DNA from 4 places in the Paraburkholderia sprentiae WSM5005 genome. Region 3 is predicted to be linked to each of the others. Evidence: predicted binding sites of a transcription regulator. Region 3 holds the regulator's gene; each other region holds the start of a gene.
The links. Region 3 encodes LexA, which represses DNA repair genes until DNA is damaged. Its sites were predicted from a motif close to ACTGTATNNNNATACAGT; they were not measured.
Positions count from the first base shown of each region.

Region 1: a site for LexA is predicted at 2,848-2,865, ahead of BJG93_RS11370 (ATP-dependent helicase). Genes of this name have one in related genera too.
Region 2: a site for LexA is predicted at 2,654-2,671, ahead of imuA (translesion DNA synthesis-associated protein ImuA). Genes of this name have one in related genera too.
Region 4: a site for LexA is predicted at 3,721-3,738, ahead of recA (recombinase RecA). Genes of this name have one in related genera too.

Region 1 is NZ_CP017561.2:2,490,540-2,495,682, forward strand. Features, by position in the region: gene BJG93_RS11365 (DUF4088 family protein) at 1-765, shown strand, start outside; gene BJG93_RS11370 (ATP-dependent helicase) at 816-2,804, opposite strand; gene BJG93_RS11375 (hypothetical protein) at 2,955-3,218, opposite strand; gene BJG93_RS11380 (hypothetical protein) at 3,309-3,827, opposite strand; gene BJG93_RS11385 (RNA-binding S4 domain-containing protein) at 4,155-4,373, shown strand; gene BJG93_RS11390 (MATE family efflux transporter) at 4,645-5,143, shown strand, end outside.
Region 2 is NZ_CP017561.2:2,654,266-2,659,408, forward strand. Features, by position in the region: gene BJG93_RS12095 (hypothetical protein) at 7-273, shown strand; gene ligD (DNA ligase D) at 275-2,230, shown strand; gene BJG93_RS12105 (hypothetical protein) at 2,227-2,448, opposite strand; gene imuA (translesion DNA synthesis-associated protein ImuA) at 2,684-3,313, shown strand; gene BJG93_RS12115 (hypothetical protein) at 3,430-3,639, shown strand; gene BJG93_RS12120 (SOS response-associated peptidase family protein) at 3,753-4,715, shown strand.
Region 3 is NZ_CP017561.2:1,438,325-1,443,467, reverse strand. Features, by position in the region: gene cysT (sulfate ABC transporter permease subunit CysT) at 1-382, opposite strand, end outside; gene BJG93_RS06630 (sulfate ABC transporter substrate-binding protein) at 488-1,534, opposite strand; gene lexA (transcriptional repressor LexA) at 1,846-2,496, shown strand; gene BJG93_RS06620 (hypothetical protein) at 2,575-2,919, shown strand; gene BJG93_RS06615 (DUF2939 domain-containing protein) at 3,039-3,656, shown strand; gene BJG93_RS06610 (universal stress protein) at 3,775-4,242, opposite strand; gene nodI (nodulation factor ABC transporter ATP-binding protein NodI) at 4,581-5,143, shown strand, end outside.
Region 4 is NZ_CP017561.2:2,963,044-2,968,186, forward strand. Features, by position in the region: gene sucC (ADP-forming succinate--CoA ligase subunit beta) at 1-910, opposite strand, end outside; gene BJG93_RS13440 (DUF2889 domain-containing protein) at 966-1,640, opposite strand; gene recX (recombination regulator RecX) at 1,769-2,530, opposite strand; gene recA (recombinase RecA) at 2,538-3,614, opposite strand; gene BJG93_RS13455 (response regulator transcription factor) at 3,876-4,661, shown strand; gene BJG93_RS13460 (sensor histidine kinase) at 4,671-5,143, shown strand, end outside.

The sequences.
Region 1 (5,143 bases), 1.1 Mb from region 3:
GGTCAAATCACCCTGAAGCTCAAGGACGAGACCGTCGCGTCGCTGCGCAAGGACTTCGAGGCCTTTTTGCGGGTCTCGCTGAAGCTCGATCCGCAGTTCGCGACGCCGTCGTTCGAGGATTTCCTGCGCGCGAAGCTGCTCGACAATATGGTGCCGCTCACCGAGCACGCAGTGCAGCGGATGCTGCAGGGCGGTCAGTACGCATGGGCCAAACGCACGCTCGACAAGGAGTTTCCGGACGTCGTGTCGATCCTGATGCGGCAGGCGAGCGAGTTTGGCTTCGGTTTCGCGGCGCGCTCGGAATGGACGCCCGAGGAGCTCACCAAGCAATGCCGCGAGTGGGCGGCCGCGATCGTCAAGGAAGCCGAAGGCGACGCGACGCTGGTCGACCCGCTCGCCTCGCAGATCAAGAGCACGGTGCAGGACATCCAGTCGCTCGAGGAAGTGATGCAGACGCCGGCGTGGCGGCTCGTCGAATCGCTGCGCCAGCGCGTCTACGAGGCGAAGGTCGCGTGCGAGACGAGCGTGGGCAGCACCGCTCGCGAGAAGCTCGGCGAACTGCGCGGGCTGTTGCGGCTCGGCATTTCGCACGGCACGTTCCAGAAGCAGGAAGCGCAGCAGATCATGGAGTATCTGCGGCTCCTGAAGCCGGAGATTTTCGTCGAGGAGCCGTACGACGTGTTCTCGCGGCTCGCGGCATGGCTGCGCAATTTCTTCGTGCCGCCGTCTCCGGTCGCGCAGCAACAGCAGCGGCAGTCGCGCTGAGCGTGTATTGACGCGCACCCGCGCGTCAGCCGCAACGCGCCGCGCCCCGCTCAATCCCACATCTTTCTGAGCTTCGCCGCGATCTCGATCTTCGCCTGCGCGGCCGCGGCGAGCCCTGCCGCGCTCGGCGCGCTCGCCACCGGCACGCGCGGCCATGCGTAGGCATCGAACAGCGGCAGCATCGGCGTGGCGATGAAGCGGGTGCGCGACGCCCACACATGCCGGTCGCCCAGATGCGTCTGGTTGTGCACGTAAAAGCGCTGCGGCACGACGATATGCAGGTCTTCCTTCGCGCGCGTCATCGCCACGTAGAGCAGGCGCCGCTCCTCGTCGATTTCCTCGTCGCTGCCGGTGCCGAGATCGGACGGAATGCAGCCGTCGACGCCGTTCAGCACGAACACGTTGCGCCACTCCTGGCCCTTCGCCGAATGGATCGTCGACAGGATCAGGTAGTCCTCGTCGATCAGCGGCACGCCGGATTCGTCGCTGGTGGCATCGGGTGGGTCGAGCGTCAGCTCGGTCAGGAAACGCTCGCGCGACGCATACGTGCCCGCGATGCTTTCCATCTGCAGCAGGTCCGCGTGACGGATCGCGGCGTCGTCGTGATTGCGCTCGAGGTGCGGCTCGTACCAGCGCCGCACCATCTCGAACTCGGCGGGCCACGGGGTTTGCCGCCCATACACACTCGACATCAGCCGGACGAACGGATGCCAGTCTTCCCGCGCGCGCGCGGGCGCCGCAAAAGCGGCCAGTACGCCGCCCGCGGTCGCGACTGGATCGCCGCCGCCCGCGCGCGCGACGATGTCGTCGAGCAGCTTCGCCGCGGTGGCCGGGCCGACGCCCGGCAGCAGCTGGACGACCCGAAAGCCGGCGACGCGGTCGCGCGGATTCTCGGCCCAGCGCAGCACCGCGAGCACGTCCTTCACATGGATCGAGTCGAGAAATTTCAGCCCGCCGAACTTGACGAACGGGATGTTGCGGCGCGTGAGTTCGATCTCTAGCGCGGCGCTGTGATGCGCGGCTCGAAACAGCACCGCCTGCGACTTCAGCTTCACGCCCTGCTCGCGCGCTTCGAGCACCTGCTCGACGACGTAGCGGGCTTGCGCGGCATCGTCGGCGACCGTGACGAGGCGCGGGCGCTGCGCCGACGCCTTGTCGGTCCACAGATTCTTCGTGTAGCGCTCGCTCGCGAGTTCGATCACCGCGTTCGACGCGGCCAGAATCGGCTCGGTCGAGCGATAGTTGCGCTCGAGCGTGACCTGTCTCGCCGGCGGCTCGAACTGCGCGGGGAAGTCGAGGATATTGCGCACGGTCGCGCCGCGAAACGAATAGATGGATTGCGCGTCGTCGCCCACCACGGTCAGGCCGCGGCCGTCCGGCTTCAGCGCGAACAGGATAGACGCCTGCAGGCGGTTGGTGTCCTGATATTCGTCGACCAGCACGTGATCGAAGCGCGCCGACAGATCGGCCGCGATAGCGGGCTCCGCGGCCATGTGCGACCAGTAGAGCAGCAGATCGTCGTAATCGAGCACGCTCTGTTTCTGTTTCGCGTCGACGTAGGCGGCGAACAGCCGGCGCAGATCCTCCTCCCATTCGCGACACCACGGAAACGCGCGCTCCAGCACCTGGCCGAGCGATGCGCCGGTGTTGACGACGCGCGAGTAGATCGCAAAGCAGGTGCCCTTCGCCGGAAAGCGCCGCTCCTTCGCGGACAGCCCGAGCTCGTGGCGCACGAGGTTCATCAGATCGGCGGAGTCTTCGCGGTCGTTGATCGTGAACGCGGGCGCGAGACCGATCAGATCCGCGTATTCGCGCAATAGCCGCGCGCCGACGCTATGAAACGTGCCCGCCCACGTCAGCCCTTGCGCGAGCGCGGCGCGGGCCCCGACGGTGGTGGCGCCCGCGATCACGAGTAGCGCGCCGGGCGGCGCGTCCGGCGTGTCGGTCCCGTATTCGACGGCTTCGCGTTGGGCGGCGTTGAGCTTCGCGAGCCAGGCGGCGGTATCGAACGACGGAGCGAATTCGGCGACGGTGGACACGGGTCGGTTTTGCGGGTTGGAGGGATTTCAGGATGCGACGCACACTGTATATCCATACAACCCCATGCGACAAGCGCCCTTTTTTGAGCGCCTACGTGTATGAGTGAAAGGTTGACCGGCGGATGCCCGCCTGCCGGTCGACGCCGCGCGCTACTGCTTCTTCGCGTCCTTCACGTTGGCCTCAGCGCTGGCCTTGTCGGCGTCGGCCTGCGCGTCGGTTTTGGTCTTGTCCGCCTTCGCCTGGGCGACTGCGGCTTTCTTGTCGGCCTTCGCCTGTTCCTTCGCGGCCTTCTTGTCCGCATGCGTGGTGGGCGCCGCGGCCGGCGTGGCCGTCTGCGCGAACCCGGCCGACGACAGGCAACCTACGATCAGCGCGGCGTAAATCCGGTTTCGGGTCGAATGGTTGATGTTCATCTGCGATCTCCCTGACGTAAAACTGGTTAAGCGAAACTCACCCGCGGCGCGCGAGCCTCGCCACTCACGCGCCGCCGCATCGAGCCCGGTTTAATGCTTGACGTCCGCGCCATCGGCCTGCGCGGCAGCCTGCCCTTGCATGTTCATCTTCATTTCGTCATTGGCGGTCTGTCTGTCCGCCTTCTGGTTCAGCTTCGCGCCGCGCACCTGCTCCTTGTACTGGTCCTTTGCGGCCTTCTGCTGCGCCTTCAATTCCGCTTTCGAGGATTTTTTCGCCGCACGATACTCGGCGTTGGCCTTCGCGTCGGCGTCGCGCCTCTGCACGAGCGGGTCGGTCGAGCCCGAAGCCGTCAAACGGGCCGGCGGCGGAGCTTCGACGCCTTGCGCGGCAGGCGCGCCCGGGACTTGCTGCATGCCTTGCGCAGCGGGCGGCGCCTGCAAGCGCTGTGCGCCAGCTGCGGACGGCGGCGCCATCTCGGCGGTGCCTTGGGTCTGGATCTGCGCCTGAGCGCCAGGGCCTGCTGCCGGCTGCGCGGTCTGCGCGACGGCGGCCGTCGCGGTAAAAGCAGTGAGGGCGGTACCGATCAGGAGCGAACGAATCTGGGTCATGGCTATCCTCTCTAGCATTGTCGGGACAGGAGCGCACTCTCTGGCGTTGCGACGAAGGCCTGTGCCGCGCGCCCCGCCGGTGTGTGCGTCGCTGGATTCAGCGGGCTTCGCTGTTGAAGCCCACTTTATGAGCGAAATCCTTTCGATGCGACCAGCGTTACGGAAGGTTTCACTTTCCGACAACCGAATAACATCTGCTTTCATTTGCTTGCGGGCTCGTTGGGATCACTCCGGCCCAAGCGGGGCGGCCCCGCGGCGCCGCACCGCGTGCACTTGCCTTATGATGCGAACCCCTAGCCCGACCCTGTGCCCCAAGGTGCAAACGCCATGCCGAATCTGAACTTCACACTCACCGGCGAATACGTCGAACTACACAATCTGCTGAAAATCACCGGCCTCGCGGACAGCGGCGGCTCCGCGAAGATGATGGTTGCGGACGGCGCCGTGATGGTCGACGGCCGGGTCGAGACGCGTAAGACCTGCAAGATCCGCGCGGGCCAGGTCGTGCTGCTCGGCGATACGCGGATCGCGGTCCACGAAGCCTGACGGCAGTCCGGAAATTCGCAGCACGCCGCGCACCAGCATTGTGCGTCGTCCATCGACATCGGCCGGGCGAGGCAATAAGCTGTCGGTTTCGACAGGTAAACGACGGACCGCGCCACGGGCGCGAAGTCGGCTGACCGGCTCGCCGCCGCGCCGCGGATTTTCCGGCCCGCGCACCGCCCTGTGGCACACGCAGCGCGATGCAGCGCCCCCGCTTGCTCCCGCCCCTTCGCTGTCGCCACCCCTGTTGCCACCTTTCGCCGCCAGGCATCCGATGACGCAACCCAGCTTCGCCCGAACGGCCAGCCGGCCGCCCACCCTATCCCGCCACGCGGTCGACACCGCGCGGCTCGCCGCGCCGCTCGCGATCGCGCAACTTTCGCAGATGGCGATGAGCGTCACCGACACGATCCTGCTCGGCTCGCTCGGCCCCGATGCGCTCGCCGCCGGCGGCCTCGGCGCGAACCTCTTTTTCGTCGTCGTCACGCTATTGCAGGGCGTGCTGACCTCGGTCAGTGTCAGCGTCGCCCACGCGCGCGGCGCGCAGGACGACAGCCGCGTGCCGCATATCTACTGGACCGGTTTCGTGCTGTCGGTGCTGCTGTCGGTGCCGGCGTTCATCCTGCTGTCGTTCGCATCGCACATTCTGGGTGCGTTCGGCGAGCCGGGTCTGCTCGCGCACAACGTCGGCCAATACGCGGCGGTACTGCGTTGGGGCGCACCCGCGAGCCTGATCGGCGTCGGCCTGATGCGCTCGTTCCTGCCGGCGATCG
Region 2 (5,143 bases), 1.2 Mb from region 3:
GCCCCCATGAAAATCACCCAGTTCTTCCAATACGCGGAGCGCGAAGCTGACCTTGTCGAGGCTCCTCTGCCAGCGCGGCGCGGCATAACCGTCCGTCGCGGTATGGTTATTCCGGGACTCGTCGAACGCTCATCACGTTGGCCGATGGATAGTGAGAAGGAATCGCAGCGCGCGGGCAAACTTTTACAATCGCGCGAACGTGCCGACGCGGTGTCGCGGCGCGCGCTCACCCGACTTTCGCGCGACGATGACGCGCCCCGGCTGGGCGATTGAGATGAGTCGCTGGAGCGGTTCACGGGCCACGCGAGTCCCGGTACCACCGGCGGCACCGGGAGAAATGCCGCTTTTAATTGAGCCGCAACTCGCAACGCTGGTCGAGCGCCATCCGACGAATGGAGACTGGTCATACGAAATCAAGTTCGACGGCTATCGAATGCTGTCGCGAATCGAGAACGGTGACGTCAAATTCATCACGCGTAACGGGCATGATTGGACTTCACGGATGCCGCGCCTGCGCGAAGCTCTGGGGGCGCTTCCGGCTGACAGCGCTTGGTTGGACGGTGAAGCGGTTGTATTGGATGCAACCGGCAAGCCGGATTTCAACTCGTTGCAGAACGCCTTTGACCGTCGCAGTACGTCGGACATCATTCTTTTTTTCTTCGACGTTTTGTGGCTGAACGGTGTCGATGTCCGCGAGCGACCACTTCGCGAACGTCGCGCGCTGCTTCGCGAACTCCTGCACGAAGCCGAGGGGCCGCTACTCCGCTTCTCAGAGGACTTTGCGGAGGACCCAGGGTCGCTCGTCGCGTCTGCCTGCAAGATGCAACTGGAGGGCATTATCGGGAAACGCGCGGACGCGCCGTACCGTTCCGGCCGGTCTACAGACTGGATAAAGCTCAAGTGCAACTTGCGACAGGAGTTCGTCGTCGGCGGCTTTTCGCGCGTTAAAGGCGCGAAATCGGGCGTTCGCTCTCTCCTACTGGGCGTGTACGAAAACGACGGCTCGCTGCGGTATGCAGGTCATGTCGCACCGCATCTGTCAACCGGCCAAGCCACAAGGTTCGCCAAACGCGCGGCTGCAATTACGGCAGCGAAGCCGACCTTCTATAACGCCCCGCAGGCCGAGCGCGACCGCGAGTTCTACTGGCTGAAGCCGGACATCGTCGCCGAGGTCTCGTTTCTCGAATGGACTCCATCCGGTGAAGTGAGACATCCGGTATTCCATGCTCTACGAGACGACAAGCCAGCGCGTGCTGTCACAGAAGAAAAAGTCGTTAGTGACCCGGCAAATGGCATTGTTGGTTCGACGCGCGAAAGACCCGGTCCGCGTGGGACTGTACTTATCCGCGACGTCAAAATCTCGAATCCGCAACGAGTGATGGACGACGTCTCCAAGCAGACGAAGCTGAGCATCGTCCGTTACTACGACGCTATAGCGGAGTGGGCATTGCCATACCTTCATTGCCGGCCGCTGACGCTGGTGCGCGCGCCAGACGGCATCCATGGTGAGCTGTTCTTTCAGAAGCATAGTGAGCGGGCACGCATTCCTGGCGTCGAGGAGCTTCCCACCTCCGTCTACCCAAACCACGCACCACTTCTGGTTGCGAATACCGCAGAGGCGCTTGTCGGTCTCGCCCAGATGAGTGTTGTCGAAATTCACTCGTGGAACGGCGTTGCGCCCGACCTGGCACACCCTGACCGCGTCATATTCGACCTTGACCCGGACCCCGCACTTCCGTGGTCAGCGATGCTCGAGGCCGCAATGCTCGTTAAGGTCGTGCTTGACGAGATAGGCTTGCGGTCGTTCGTGAAAACGAGCGGTGGCAAGGGCTTTCACATCGTCGTTCCTTTGACCCGGCGGCAGGGTTGGGATGAAGTCAAAGCGTTCGCACGGGCGGTCGCGCAGCACATGACGCGGGTCGTGCCTCAACGGTTCTCCGCCGTCCTTGGTCCCAAGAATCGAGTTGGGAAGATTTTCATCGACTATCTGCGCAACGGCCGCAGCGCCAGCACCGTCGCCGCGTTTTCGGTGCGCGCCCGGCCCGGGTTGGCTGTGTCGATGCCGATATCCTGGGACGAACTGAACGATGTCAAAAGCGGCGACCAATGGACGATGGCAGCAGCCATTGCGCGCCAACGGTCGCTTCGAGAAGACCCGTGGAAAGGCTACTGGCGCACCCAGCAGGGAATTACCGTCGCGATGCGCCGTACCCTAGGAATGAAGCGCTAGTTGCGGGCTTCCGTCCCCTTCAATTCGCTGTGTTTGTGGGAATGCGTCGCCGCGTACTTCAGTTCATAGTGCGCGCCTTTCCCACTACGAGTGGGCGGGAAATGCTCGCCCTCAACGCAAGTCACTTCGAACGTCCCTTTGCCGTCGTCATGGACTACGGAGTAAATGCCGGAAACCTTCACTATCTCTCCTGGCTTATATGAGTTGTCGCCTGCCATCATCGCCTCCCTGGGTTCAGTATAAATAGCGGCTAGCAACTGCCGTACCGTGAATCAGACACGCTTCGAAATGTCGGACAACGCTCCGCAAGGTCGTTGGGCGTCTCCGGAATTCTCGGGTCGGGCTAGGTTTGCCGCCGGTGCGGTCAGCCAGGGGCGGTAGCGTTGAATTCGTGCACGATTGCATTCGGACGGTCGGTGCGGTACTGTATATTCATACAGTATTTCACAAACCATGAACAGCCCTCCCGAACCTCTACCGGAATCAATCCACCCCTCCCTGTGGCGGGCGTCGCAGCTGGCGCGCGGACGCCTGTCGACTGTGGATACGGGCTATCCGGCATTGTCTCGAGAGCTTCCCGGTGGAGGATGGCCGGTCGGAGCGCTCACTGAAGTCTTGCCCCAAGCGACGGGGTCGGGGGAGCTACGGGTGTTAGCGCCGGCACTGTCAGCACTCAAGAAGCCCATCGTCCTGGTGGCACCTCCATGTGAGCCGTCCGGCCAAGGTCTCGCGTATTCAGGTATTCCGGTGGCCCAGGTTCTGTTGTTACGGGCGAAGAGCATGAGCGACCAGTTGTGGGCAACGGAACAGACTTTGAAGGCTGGCATGTGCGGCGCGGTCTTGCTGTGCCAAACCCACGCTCGAACGGACGCACTTCGACGACTGCTTTTGGCCTCGCGCTCGAGCGCTTCGCTGTTTTTCGTCTTTCGCCCCCTTCAGGAAACCTGCGATGCATCCCCCGCAGAACTGCGAATCTCGCTCCGCACAGCCGAGCGAGGCGTGCGGGTGGACATAGTGAAACGCAAGGGCCCACGGTTTGAAGGCGAACTGACAGTTGAATTGAACCCGGAGCAACGCTGCTGAGTCCGCATGGAAGGCAGCGCCGCGCGGTCATGCCGACCAGGAACCGAATCGCTGCCGACGCCTTCGCCTGAGCCGCAATGCATCGACTGAACAATTCACTACAAGGAGCTTTTATCGTGAACGCAACCGATTGGGTTCGCGAGGCCGAGCGGGAAACACGACTCGTGGATGCTTTATACAAAGCACGACATTTGATTTCGATGCACAACGGCATGACCGTGCGGTGCGACGGTGAGGAGTGGTCGCTTGATTTCAAACCCGAGCTGCAATTCATAGACGCCACATTGAAGATGGTCGGAGTCGACATGAGACCCCGCAAACAGTAGTTAATAGTCGACGCGCCGAAGCTTGCTGACCGAAGGGACTACTCAAATCGCAATGCTCCAACGCTGCGCCTGCGCGAGCTGCAGTATTATCATTCTCCTCAACGGAGGTAGGCATGTGCTATTCGGCCCAGATAGTTGCGGATTACAGGAGGTTCGTACGCACCTTCGGTGCCACGATGGACATCCACGAGTTCGCACGTCTGTTCTTCGAACGCGCCGAGGGTATAAGCAAGGCCAAAGTTCCGAAAGCGATGGAACATGCTTTCGCGTATCCAGAGAATGAAGAGCAGGCTGAGATTTCAGCGCTTATCCGCAGATTCAATTCTGACCAAACAACGAAGCTGGAACAGGAACTGTTCAAGCAGCGCAAGCGTCTGGCCGATGCGGAAAGAGCCTTGCAGACCAAGGCTACCAAAGCGGCAACGGAACACCAGCGCATCGCGACTGACAAGATTGCGTGGACCAAAAGCAAGCTTGACGATTTGCAGCGAGCCGAACTGCAGCCGCGAGACTCCCGCATATTCCCCGCGAGCTATGCGCCCGTGATGGTTATGGAAAACGGAAAGCGCGTCGTGAAGCCAATGCGTTACCAGTGCCGCATCGCCGGCAAGCCTGCTTCTTACGATGTCAAATTTCCTGGGACTTATAACGCTCGCCGGGACAACCTCGAGGGCTTCTGGAGACCATGCTTCGGGCGCACCCATGGCGTCTTGCTCGTCGAAGTGTTTTACGAGAATGTGAGCAAGGCAAAGTTCGAGGGAACGTTGCTGGAGACACACGAACGCGATGAGAATGTTGTTCTCGAGTTCCGTCCAAGCAACGGCGAACTGATGCACGTCGCGTGTCTGTGGTCGAGATGGAGTGCGCCGAATGAGCCAGACCTCCTCTCATTTGCGGCTATTACAGACGAGCCCCCGCCAGAGGTTGCCGCTGCGGGGCATGACCGGTGCATCATTCCTATCAAACCTGAGAATATCGACGCGTGGCTCAACCCTGAAGCATCGGAGCTTGAGCGCATGTACGCGATACTTGATGACAGGGACCGGCCATGCTATGAGCACCGGCTCGCGGCATAACAGGCGGAAACCGTCAGGGCGAACCGTTTTCCTTGCCAAAGATATTTGGGGATGTCGGGACAGTGGTCCGAGCTTTGCCGCATACTTCTGTGCACGACGTGAGTCTTTGCCTCGCAGCCGACGTCCGGCTCAAGGAAAGCATAGGCACAACTTGTCCCCTCGAAGAAGCCGCGAAAGCGCGTACTAATTAGTTTGCGTATCGATACGTTTTACGTTGTTGTACGCAAACTAAATAGCTTTGTCGGCGTGAAGCGAGACCGCGTGCGAGTGTATGCCGGTTTCTGGTCTGGATTCGACAAGGAGAATCGCGCAGCAACAGCAACGGTGTCGATGGATTCTCGCCGCAGGATTTTCGTGCGGCAGGACACTTCATCACGCAGATGTTCACCGTACCGGTTCTCCAGGAATTCTATTCGGGCCCGTTCCGT
Region 3 (5,143 bases):
CGATCCAGCCGTTGCCCGCATACACGGCCGCGAGCGCTATGCCCGCGACCGAGGTGGGCAGCGCGAACGGCAGATCGACGACCGCATCGACGATGCGCTTGAACGGAAACGTATAGCGCACCAACACCCACGCGACGAGAAAGCCGAACACCGCGTTGATCAGCGCGCCGCCGAGCGCCGAGAAAAACGTCAGCCGATACGACGCGAGCACGCGTGGCGACGTGACCGCGCGCACGAACTGATCCCAGTCGAGCGTCGCGGTCTTCAGAAAGGTCGCCGCCAATGGAATCAGCACCACGAGGCTCAGATAAGCCACCGTGATGCCGAGTGTCAGGCCAAAACCGGGCAATGCGCTCGGCTTGCGGAAGGTCAACGTGGTCATGCTGGATACTCATTCATGGTTGATGCTCGCGCGGTCATTCGTTCGCCGAAGGCGCGCCGCTTGAGCGCGCCCTGTTGCCGCTGCCTATGATTCAGGCGGCGGTCGTTACTGCGGCTGATAAATCGAATCGAACACGCCGCCGTCCGCGAAATGGGTCTTCTGCGCACTGGCCCAGCCGCCGAACGAATCGTCGATGGTGTACAGCTTCAGCTTCGGAAACTTCGCGGTCAGATCGGCCGGTACCTTGTTCGAACGCGGCCGATAGAAATTGCGTGCGGCGATCTCCTGGCCCTGCTCGCTATACAGGAAGTTCAGGTACGCCTCGGCGAGCTTGCGCGTACCGTGCCTGTCGACGACCTTGTCGACCACCGCGACCGGCGGCTCGGCGAGGATACTCACCGACGGCACGACGATTTCGAACTTGTCCGGACCAAACTCCTTCAGCGACAGGAATGCCTCGTTTTCCCACGCGATCAGCACGTCGCCGATACCGCGCTGCACGAAGCTCGTGGTCGCGCCGCGCGCGCCGGAATCGAGCACCCCGGCGTTCTTGTACAGCTTGCCGACGAACTCCCTGGCCGTCTGCACGTTGCCGCCCGGCTGATGCTCGGCGTACGCCCATGCGGCCAGATAGTTCCAGCGCGCGCCGCCCGAGGTCTTCGGATTCGGCGTCACGATCGACACGCCCGGCTTCACCAGGTCGTCCCAATCCTTGATGTGCTTCGGGTTGCCCTTGCGCACGAGAAACACGATCGTCGAGGTGTACGGCGACGCGTTGTCCGGCAGACGCTTCTGCCAGTTCCTGTCGACGAGCCCCTTGTTCGCGAGCGCGTTGATGTCATAAGCGAGCGCGAGCGTGACGACGTCGGCCTGCAACCCATCGAGAACCGAGCGAGCCTGCGCGCCCGAGCCGCCGTGCGACTGCTTGAAGGTGACGGTTTCGCCGGTCCTCGCCTGCCATTGCTTGCCGAACGCCTGATTGATGTCCTGATACAGCTCCCGCGTCGGATCGTAGGACACGTTCAGCAGCGTGGTGTCGGCGTGCGCAACGCCGCTCGCGCCCAACATGCCCAGCGCGCCCGCCGCGGCGACGGCGAGAGCCGCGATCCGTTTTTTGGTTCGAGCCGCAAGCCCCGTGTGCCGATAGTTCATCTCAATTTTTCTCCGCGTGATGGTCCGCTGATGAGCGTCCGATGTTGTTCTGCGTCGCGGTCACGTGCACATGAGCGCTAACCCCGAGGCAGTCTATCGAAGGGCTTTCATCATTAAAAATAATGTTTCTTCATTTTTTAATGCTTAAAAGTGGTAACGGCAGATGCGACGGCTGCTGACGCGCCAAAAACGACGCGCTGTCGCCGATAAGCGACGCCGCAGCGCGCCTCTTCCATCGAACCTAAAGTAAAGCTTGAAATGCGCCGAATACTGTATAAAAATACAGTCACCTGTTCATACATACAGTGGCCATGACAAAACTCACCGCACGACAGCAGCAGGTTTTCGATCTGATCCGCCGCGCGATCGAACGCACCGGCTTTCCGCCCACTCGCGCGGAAATCGCCGCCGAACTCGGTTTCAGTTCGGCCAATTCCGCGGAAGAGCATCTGCGCGCGCTGGCGCGCAAGGGCGTGATCGAACTCGCAGCCGGCGCGTCGCGCGGCATCCGTCTGCTGTCCGGGCAAGAGGACGCCCCACATCAGTTCACGCTCCCGCATGCGGGCCTGATGCAGTTGTCACTGCCGCTGATCGGTCGGGTCGCGGCGGGTAGTCCGATCCTCGCGCAGGAACATATCGCGCAGCACTACGCGTGCGACCCGGCGCTCTTCTCGAGCAAGCCCGACTACCTGCTCAAAGTGCGCGGCCTGTCGATGCGCGACGCCGGCATTCTCGACGGCGACCTGCTCGCGGTGCAAAAGCGCAGCGAAGCGAAGGACGGCCAGATCATCATTGCGCGGCTTGGCGACGACGTGACGGTCAAGCGTCTGAAGCGCCGGCCGAACGGCATCGAGCTGATCGCCGAAAACCCCGATTACGACAACATCTTCGTGGCAACCGGCAGCGCCGATTTTGCGCTGGAAGGGATTGCGGTCGGGCTCATCCGCCCCGGCGAATTCTGATCTTTCACTGTCGCCGGAACGCTTGCGCCGGTTTGTCCAACTCAAGCCGCATTTACGCCGTATCGCCTGGAGAGACTCATGGAACGCCTTGCCCGCCTGCTGCCTTTTCGCCAGTTCGGCCGTTTGCGCCATCTGCGCAAGCTCACGCCCTGCGCGCTGATCGAGGCGCCCGCAACGCGCACGCCGTCGCTGTTCGACGTGCCTGCCGCAGCTTCCGCTCTGCCGTCGTCGTTGCCGGCGTTCGCTCGCGTGTCGCTGAATTCAGCGCTGAACATCGCCGAGCCTGCGCGTCGCGCACCGGTGCGGGTCTACCATGGACCGTCGCGACTGATCATGGTCGGCACGGTCGACGCCGTATGCCGTATGATCGATCGTTGCATAGCCGACGAAGCCAACGTGCACGGCGCGGTGTTCGAAGCCTGAGCGAATCCTGAGCACGCATGCAATACGCACTTCGGATGTTCAGCGTTTCGCGTGGGATGGGATCGTTTCGACCTCGCCGTGGTCGACGTTAGATCATCACTGACGTGGAGTCCCATTCGATGCGAATTCCGAAACGTATACAAGGCAGCGCCACCCGGCCGCTGCTGATCACGCTGATCGTGGTGATCGTGGTTGCCGCGCTGGGGTTTATTTATGCGTCACCGTATATCGCGGTGAACAATCTCAAACGCGCAGCAGACGCGCGAGACGCGCAAACCGTCAATCAGTACGTGGACTTTCCCGCGCTGCGCGATAGCCTGAAACAACAGGTCGGCGCCATGCTGACACGACGGCTCGAAGCGGACGCCGGCAACAAGATGGCCACGATCGGCGCGGTGATCGGCGTGACGTTGATCGGCCCGCTCGTCGATGCCTATGCGACACCCGACGGCGTCGCGGCGCTGCTGAACGGCATGCCCCCACGCGGTATGCCGGGTGAACAACCGTCCGCGCCACCAGCGGCGGGCGGCGAAGCGCCGGCCGCACCAGCCGCGGGCGACACCGCCAATCAGGCAAGCTCGCCGCCACCCGGGCGTCAAAGCACGGCCGGCTATCGCAGTCTCAACGAATTCGTCGTCACGTACCGACGTGGCGAAGGCAATGCGAACTATTCGGCAATCTTCCGTCGCGAAGGTCTCGTCACGTGGAAGCTCGCCGCGATCAATCTGAACGAGTGAGATCGAAGCCTGGCCGGAAGGAATGCGTGGCTGGCCATCCGAGGCCAGCCACATGACAGCTTTGTTCACATCTTGGCTACATGAGAGGGCACACCGCTTCGCGCCCTCGGCTAGCGTGTTACGCCGCAGCCGCCTGCTGCTGCTCCTGCACGGACGAGCACGCCACCAGAATGCTGCACGACACCCTGTCGAGCAGCGGCGTGTTGCCCGCTCCCATCCACCAACGCGACAAACCGGTGCGGCAGCGATGGCCGACCACCACGAGATCGACCTGCAACTCGTTGGCAAGATTGGCGATCTCGTCGATCGGATGACCGAACGCGAAATGCCCTTGCGCGCTCACGCCGCGCTCGGTCAGCCAGTTCACGCCTTCCTGCAGAATCTCCCGGGCCGTTTTTTCGAAACTGCCGCACGCTACGTCCGTCAACAAGCCCGCGCTTTGCGCAATGCTCGAACGCATGTCGACGACCGATAACAGATGCGTTTCCGCCTTCAGGTCCAACGCCAGATCGGCACCGCAACGCAGGGCTTTGCGGCCTTCGCGCGAGCCGTCATAGCACAACAGGATTTTCCGGTAGCTCGCCATCAGTTTTCTCCATTCGCGCGGAAGGCGCGGTCTGAATCAATCATGGTGCGCCGCAATTCGGCTTGCAAGGGATGGAAAACGCTAAGTGCATAGTCGGTGCACGCAGGTCCCGTCCGCACAAGCGTCGGGCGATCCGAAGCGGCGTTTACGCGCGGATGCCGCAATGCAAAACGGTACACCACCACGCAACGCGCGCATTACGCGTTCCCGGAGGCTCGCTCGCATCGGCGATGCCCATACCCTAGAATAAACGGCTTCGCGTGCGCAGTCGGTGCATCGCAGGTATGTTGTGTGTCTCGCGCGTACGCTGCGTCTTCTTCAGGAGCTTCGCTCGCCTCATGGCTGCCGCCCCCATCGAATTCCATCAGGTCAGGAAAAGCTACGGCGAAAAAACAGTCGTCGACGGATTGTCGTTTCATGTCAACACCGGCGAATGCTTCGGGTTGCTCGGCCCCAACGGCGCCGGCAAGACCACGACACTGCGCATGCTGCTCGGCATCGCGGCGCCCGACGTCGGCGCGATCCGCCTCTGCGGCGAGCCGATCCCGGGCCGCGCACGCCTCGCGCGCTCGCGCGTCGGCGTGGTGCCGCAGTTCGACAACCTCGATCCCGACTTCACGGTGCGCGAAAATCTGCTCGTGTTCGGCCGCTACTTCGGTCTCACTGCCGCGCAATGTCGCGCGGCAGTGCCCGGTCTGCTCGAATTCGCACGCCTCGAGAACAAGGCCGACGCGCGCGTGAGCGAACTATCGGGCGGCATGAAACGGCGCCTCACGCTCGCGCGTGCGATGGTCAACGATCCCGACGTGCTGATCATGGACGAGCCGACCACCGGTCTCGATCCGCAAGCGCGCCATCTGATCTGGGAGCGGCTACGCTCGCTGCTCGCGCGCGGCAAGAC
Region 4 (5,143 bases), 1.5 Mb from region 3:
TCTTGAACGCTTCCGTGACCTTCTCGGTCGTCGCTCCGCCGCCGACGTCGAGGAAGTTCGCCGGTTCGCCGCCGAACAGCTTGATGGTGTCCATCGTTGCCATGGCGAGGCCAGCGCCGTTCACGAGGCAGCCGATGTTGCCGTCGAGCGAGATGTACGCGAGGTCGAACTTCGACGCTTCGATTTCAGCCGGATCTTCTTCGTCCAGATCACGGTACGCGACGATTTCCGGGTGACGGAACAGCGCGTTCGAGTCGAAGTTGAACTTCGCGTCGAGCGCGATGACCTTGCCGTCGCCGGTCAGGATCAGCGGGTTGATTTCGGCGAGCGATGCGTCGGTTTCCCAGAATGCCTTGTACAGGCCCTGCAGAATCGCGCGAGCTTGCGGGATCGAAGCGTCGGGCACGCCGATCTTCTTCGCGAGGTCGTCGGCTTCCGAGTCCTTCAGGCCGGTCGACGGGTCGACGGCAACCTTGTGGATCAGCTCAGGCGTCTTTTCCGCGACTTCCTCGACGTCCATGCCGCCTTCGCTCGACGCCATCACGACGATCTTCTGCGAAACGCGATCGATCACGAGACCGACATACAGTTCCTTCTTGATGTCAGCGCCTTCTTCGATCAGCAGGCGGTTGACCTTCTGGCCTTCCGGACCGGTCTGGTGCGTGACGAGCTGCATGCCGAGGATCTGGTTCGAGTACTCGCGAACCTGTTCCAGCGACTTGGCGACCTTGACGCCGCCGCCCTTGCCACGGCCACCCGCGTGGATCTGAGCTTTCACGACGCACACCGGGCCGCCCAGCTCTTCAGCGGCCTTGACCGCATCATCCACCGAGAAGACCGGCTTGCCGCGCGGTACCGCGACGCCGAATTTCCGCAGGATTTCCTTACCCTGGTACTCGTGAATCTTCATGCGTGATTCCCTTCAGTCTGAGAGTTGGATTGAACTTCGTTTTCGTTGCCGCCGTTCAGGCCGACGCGTCGCCGCCTGGTTCGCGGGCCGCCGCGTCGTCCGACGACGCCGCGCGTTGCGCCGGACGCGGCGCATGGCCATACCAGCGCGGATGAAACTGCTTCACCGCCTCGCCGTCGAAACGCAGCGCGTGGCAGCGTCCCAGCTGGAATGGCGGTTTGTCGTTGGAATGCTCGCCTGTGCCGCTAGACGATTCGTCTGCCGAACCCGCGTTCGCACCCGGCGTGCCGTGATCGGTGTTCCACACGTCGCCGGCGAACGCCTGGATCGCGGCGGTCGGCAGGATCGCGCACAGCTCGGTGAGATGCGTGCAACCGGCCGTGCCGGCCAGCAAACGGGCAGCATCGCGACGGAAGTTGTGGAACAGATTGAGCCCGATGAGGGCACGGTAGGCGGGATTGCTGGCCTGGCACAACCCTGGATAGGGTACCCAGTCGGACGACGCCTCGGCGTCGACGACGTTGAGCTTGCGATCGATGGTGATGCGAAGCCAGAGTTCATGGATCGGCTGACCATTGGGCCGGATGCCCGACGCAAGCGCCACATCGCGCGGCTTTTCGTCGGTTAGGCACGCTTCCACATCCCACAGGCCATCGGCTCGCTCGTAAGCTTCCGCTCTGATTGCGCGACGGTGGCGCAACTGACGGGACACTGGCGGGGAAAGCGACATGCGGGAGGAAAGGCCGGATTGGAAAACCTTCGGATTTTAGCATAACGGGTATTTGGGACAGCCCCGATTGCGCACGGCCTGGCGCCAGGTTACGGCGCGGCAATTGCCCGGCCGTCGAGGCTGGCGTGCTAGTCGCCATCCCCGATGTCGTCGATACCCTTCAGGATCTTGCCGATCGTCGCGCCGGAGAAGCCGCGCGACGCGAGAAAGCGCGCCTGCTTCGCGCGCTCGGCCGGCGTTTGCGGCAACTGGCCGAACTTCTTGCGCCAGACCGCCTGGGCGCGCGCGAGTTCGGTTTCGCGCAATTGCGCGCTCGCCTCTTCGACGAGCGCCGGATTGAGCGCGTGTTGCTTCAGTTCGCCCAGAATGCGGCTCGTGCCGAGCCGCGATGCGCGCCGATGGATCAGGCTTTCCGCGAAACGCGAGTCGGATAGCCAGTTTTCGGCTTGTAGCGCGTCGAGCACCGTGTCGAGCGAATCGGTTTCCTCTACGTAGGGCTTCAGCTTGTGGGCGAGCTCGGCGCGGCTATATTCGCGGCGCGACAGATAGCCAAGCGCGCGCGCTTTCAGCGAACGCAGCGGGCGTTGAGTTTTTCTGCTGTCGTCTTCGTCGGACTGGCCCGGCTTCGCTTCGCCGGGTTGGCGGCGCGAGCGGGTGTAGGTGACTTCGGAGCGGATGGAGGAATCGAGCCCGGAGGAATCCGGGCTCGACGGCGCTGCAGCGGGGGCCGGCCGCGTACGCTGCGCGTCGCGGCCCGCAGCGCGGTCGTGTGCGTCGAACGGTTCGAACGGATCGAATGGATCGCCGGAATCAGGCGATCCATCCGCCGCATCGCGCGGGCCGTCCGGATAGCGTCCGGAGTCGGACAACGGTCGGCCTTTGCGTATCACGTGATGCTTACTCTTCTTCGCCCGCGACTTCAGCGTCCGCGCCGGTCACGGCGTTCGCCATCGCGGTGACGCCCAGCGACTCGCGGATACGGTTTTCGATTTCCCGAGCGATGTCCGGATTTTCGCGCAGGAATTCACGCGCGTTGTCCTTGCCCTGACCGATCCGCTCGCCGCTGTAGCTGTACCATGCGCCGGCCTTGTCGACGATCTTCGCCTGCACGCCGAGGTCGATGATTTCGCCCTGACGCGAGATGCCCTCGCCGTACAGGATGTCGAAAATCGCTTCACGGAACGGCGGCGCCACCTTGTTCTTGACGACCTTCACGCGGGTTTCGTTGCCGATCACTTCGTCGTTCTTCTTGATCGAGCCGATGCGGCGAATGTCGAGACGCACCGACGCATAGAACTTCAGCGCGTTACCGCCCGTGGTGGTTTCCGGGTTGCCGAACATCACGCCGATCTTCATGCGGATCTGGTTGATGAAGATCACGAGGCAGTTCGTGCGCTTGATCGTGCCGGTCAGCTTGCGCAGCGCCTGCGACATCAGACGCGCCTGCAGACCCGGCAGCGAGTCGCCCATTTCGCCTTCGATTTCCGCCTTAGGTACCAGCGCCGCGACCGAGTCGATCACGATCATGTCGATCGAGCCCGAGCGCACCAGCGCGTCGGCGATTTCGAGCGCCTGTTCGCCGGTGTCCGGCTGCGAGACCAGCAGGTCGGAGACGTTCACGCCGAGCTTGCCCGCGTATTGAATGTCCAGCGCGTGTTCCGCGTCGATGAACGCCGCGGTGCCGCCGAGCTTCTGCATTTCGGCGACGACCTGCAGCGTCAGCGTGGTTTTACCGGACGATTCCGGACCATAGATTTCGACCACCCGGCCACGCGGCAAACCGCCGACGCCCAGTGCGATGTCGAGGCCGAGCGATCCGGTGGAGACCACCTGGATGTCTTCGACTGCCTCACCTGCGCCGAGCCGCATGACCGACCCTTTGCCGAACTGCTTTTCGATCTGCGCGAGCGCGGCAGCCAGTGCCTTGCTCTTTTCAGCAGTCAGTCCAGCCGAGCCTTTCTTGCTTTCTTCCATGAATCGTCCTTTGCTATGATGAACGGCGTCTGAGGCAGGTGTGCGCCCGTGGTTCCACTCAAATTGAATTGAGCGGAGTCTTCAGGACATCACACGGAACGCAGACACTGTATAAAAAAACAGTAGTTTTGGCAAGCGCGATTGTGATGCGAACGCGCATCTTTTACTGTCGCGTCGCCCCAACTACCCACAATAAATGTTCGGAGACCGCTGCGCGCCGGGGCAACCCCAACGGTGCCGGCAAAGCCAGGCTGGCGCATCATGCGAATTCTGATTGCCGAAGATGACAGCATACTCGCGGACGGTCTGGTTCGATCACTCCGCCAATCGGCCTATGCGGTCGATCACGTGAAAAGCGGCGTGGAAGCCGATACCGCGTTGTCAATGCAGACCTTCGATCTATTGATCCTCGATCTGGGCCTGCCGCGCATGTCCGGACTCGAGGTGCTGCGCCGCCTGCGCGCGCGCAATTCGAACCTGCCCGTGCTGATCCTGACCGCCGCCGATAGCGTCGACGAACGCGTCAAAGGCCTCGACCTCGGCGCCGACGATTACATGGCCAAGCCCTTCGCGCTGAACGAACTCGAGGCGCGCGTGCGCGCGCTGACACGGCGCGGCGCAGGCGGCGGCCCGACCGTCGTGCGGCATGGCTCGCTGTCGTTCGATCAGGTGGGCCGCATTGCCTATGTCAACGACCAGGTGATCGATCTGTCCGCGCGCGAGCTCGGTCTGCTCGAAGTGCTGCTGCAACGGATCGGCCGGCTGGTCTCGAAAGAGCAGCTCGTCGACCATCTGTGCGAATGGGGCGAAGAAGTCAGCAACAACGCCATCGAAGTCTACGTGCACCGGCTGCGCAAGAAGATCGAACCGAGCGGCGTGCGCATCATCACCGTGCGCGGACTCGGCTATTGCCTAGAAAAAGCGGCGCCGCCGGCGAATCCGAGCGGGCCCGTCGCCGCCGGCTCCGAGCCGCCAACGGAGCAAACCGCACCACCGCCCGCCGCGCCGTCGTCCGCCGCGATGCCGGCGAGCCACCACTACAAATAGAGGCCCGCCATGTCCGCACGCGCTGAGCGCGCCACGGCGCACGCTGCGGACCTCGACGAGGCGCGCGACGCGCGCTACGCCAATCCGTTCGCCCCGCCCGACGAAACCGAAGCCGCCGCCGAAGCGCGTCCGCGCTCGCTGTTCGGCGAGATTCTCGACTGGATGCTCGCGCCGCTGCTGCTGCTGTGGCCGATGAGCCTCGCGGTCACGTATCTGGTCGCGAAGTCGATCGCGAACGGGCCGTTCGACCGCGCGCTCGAAACCGACGCTTACGTGCTCGCGCGCCAGATCCATCCGGTCAACGGCGTCGCGGAGCTGTCGCTGCCTGAGTCGACGCGCGATTTCCTGCGCGCCGACAATGTCGACAGCGTGTTCTTTCAGGTGCTCGGCACGCGCGGCGAGCTGGTGGCCGGCGAGCGCGACATGCCGCTGCCGCACGAGGAGGATCGCCCGCCACCGGGCCTCGTCGAATTCCGCGACGA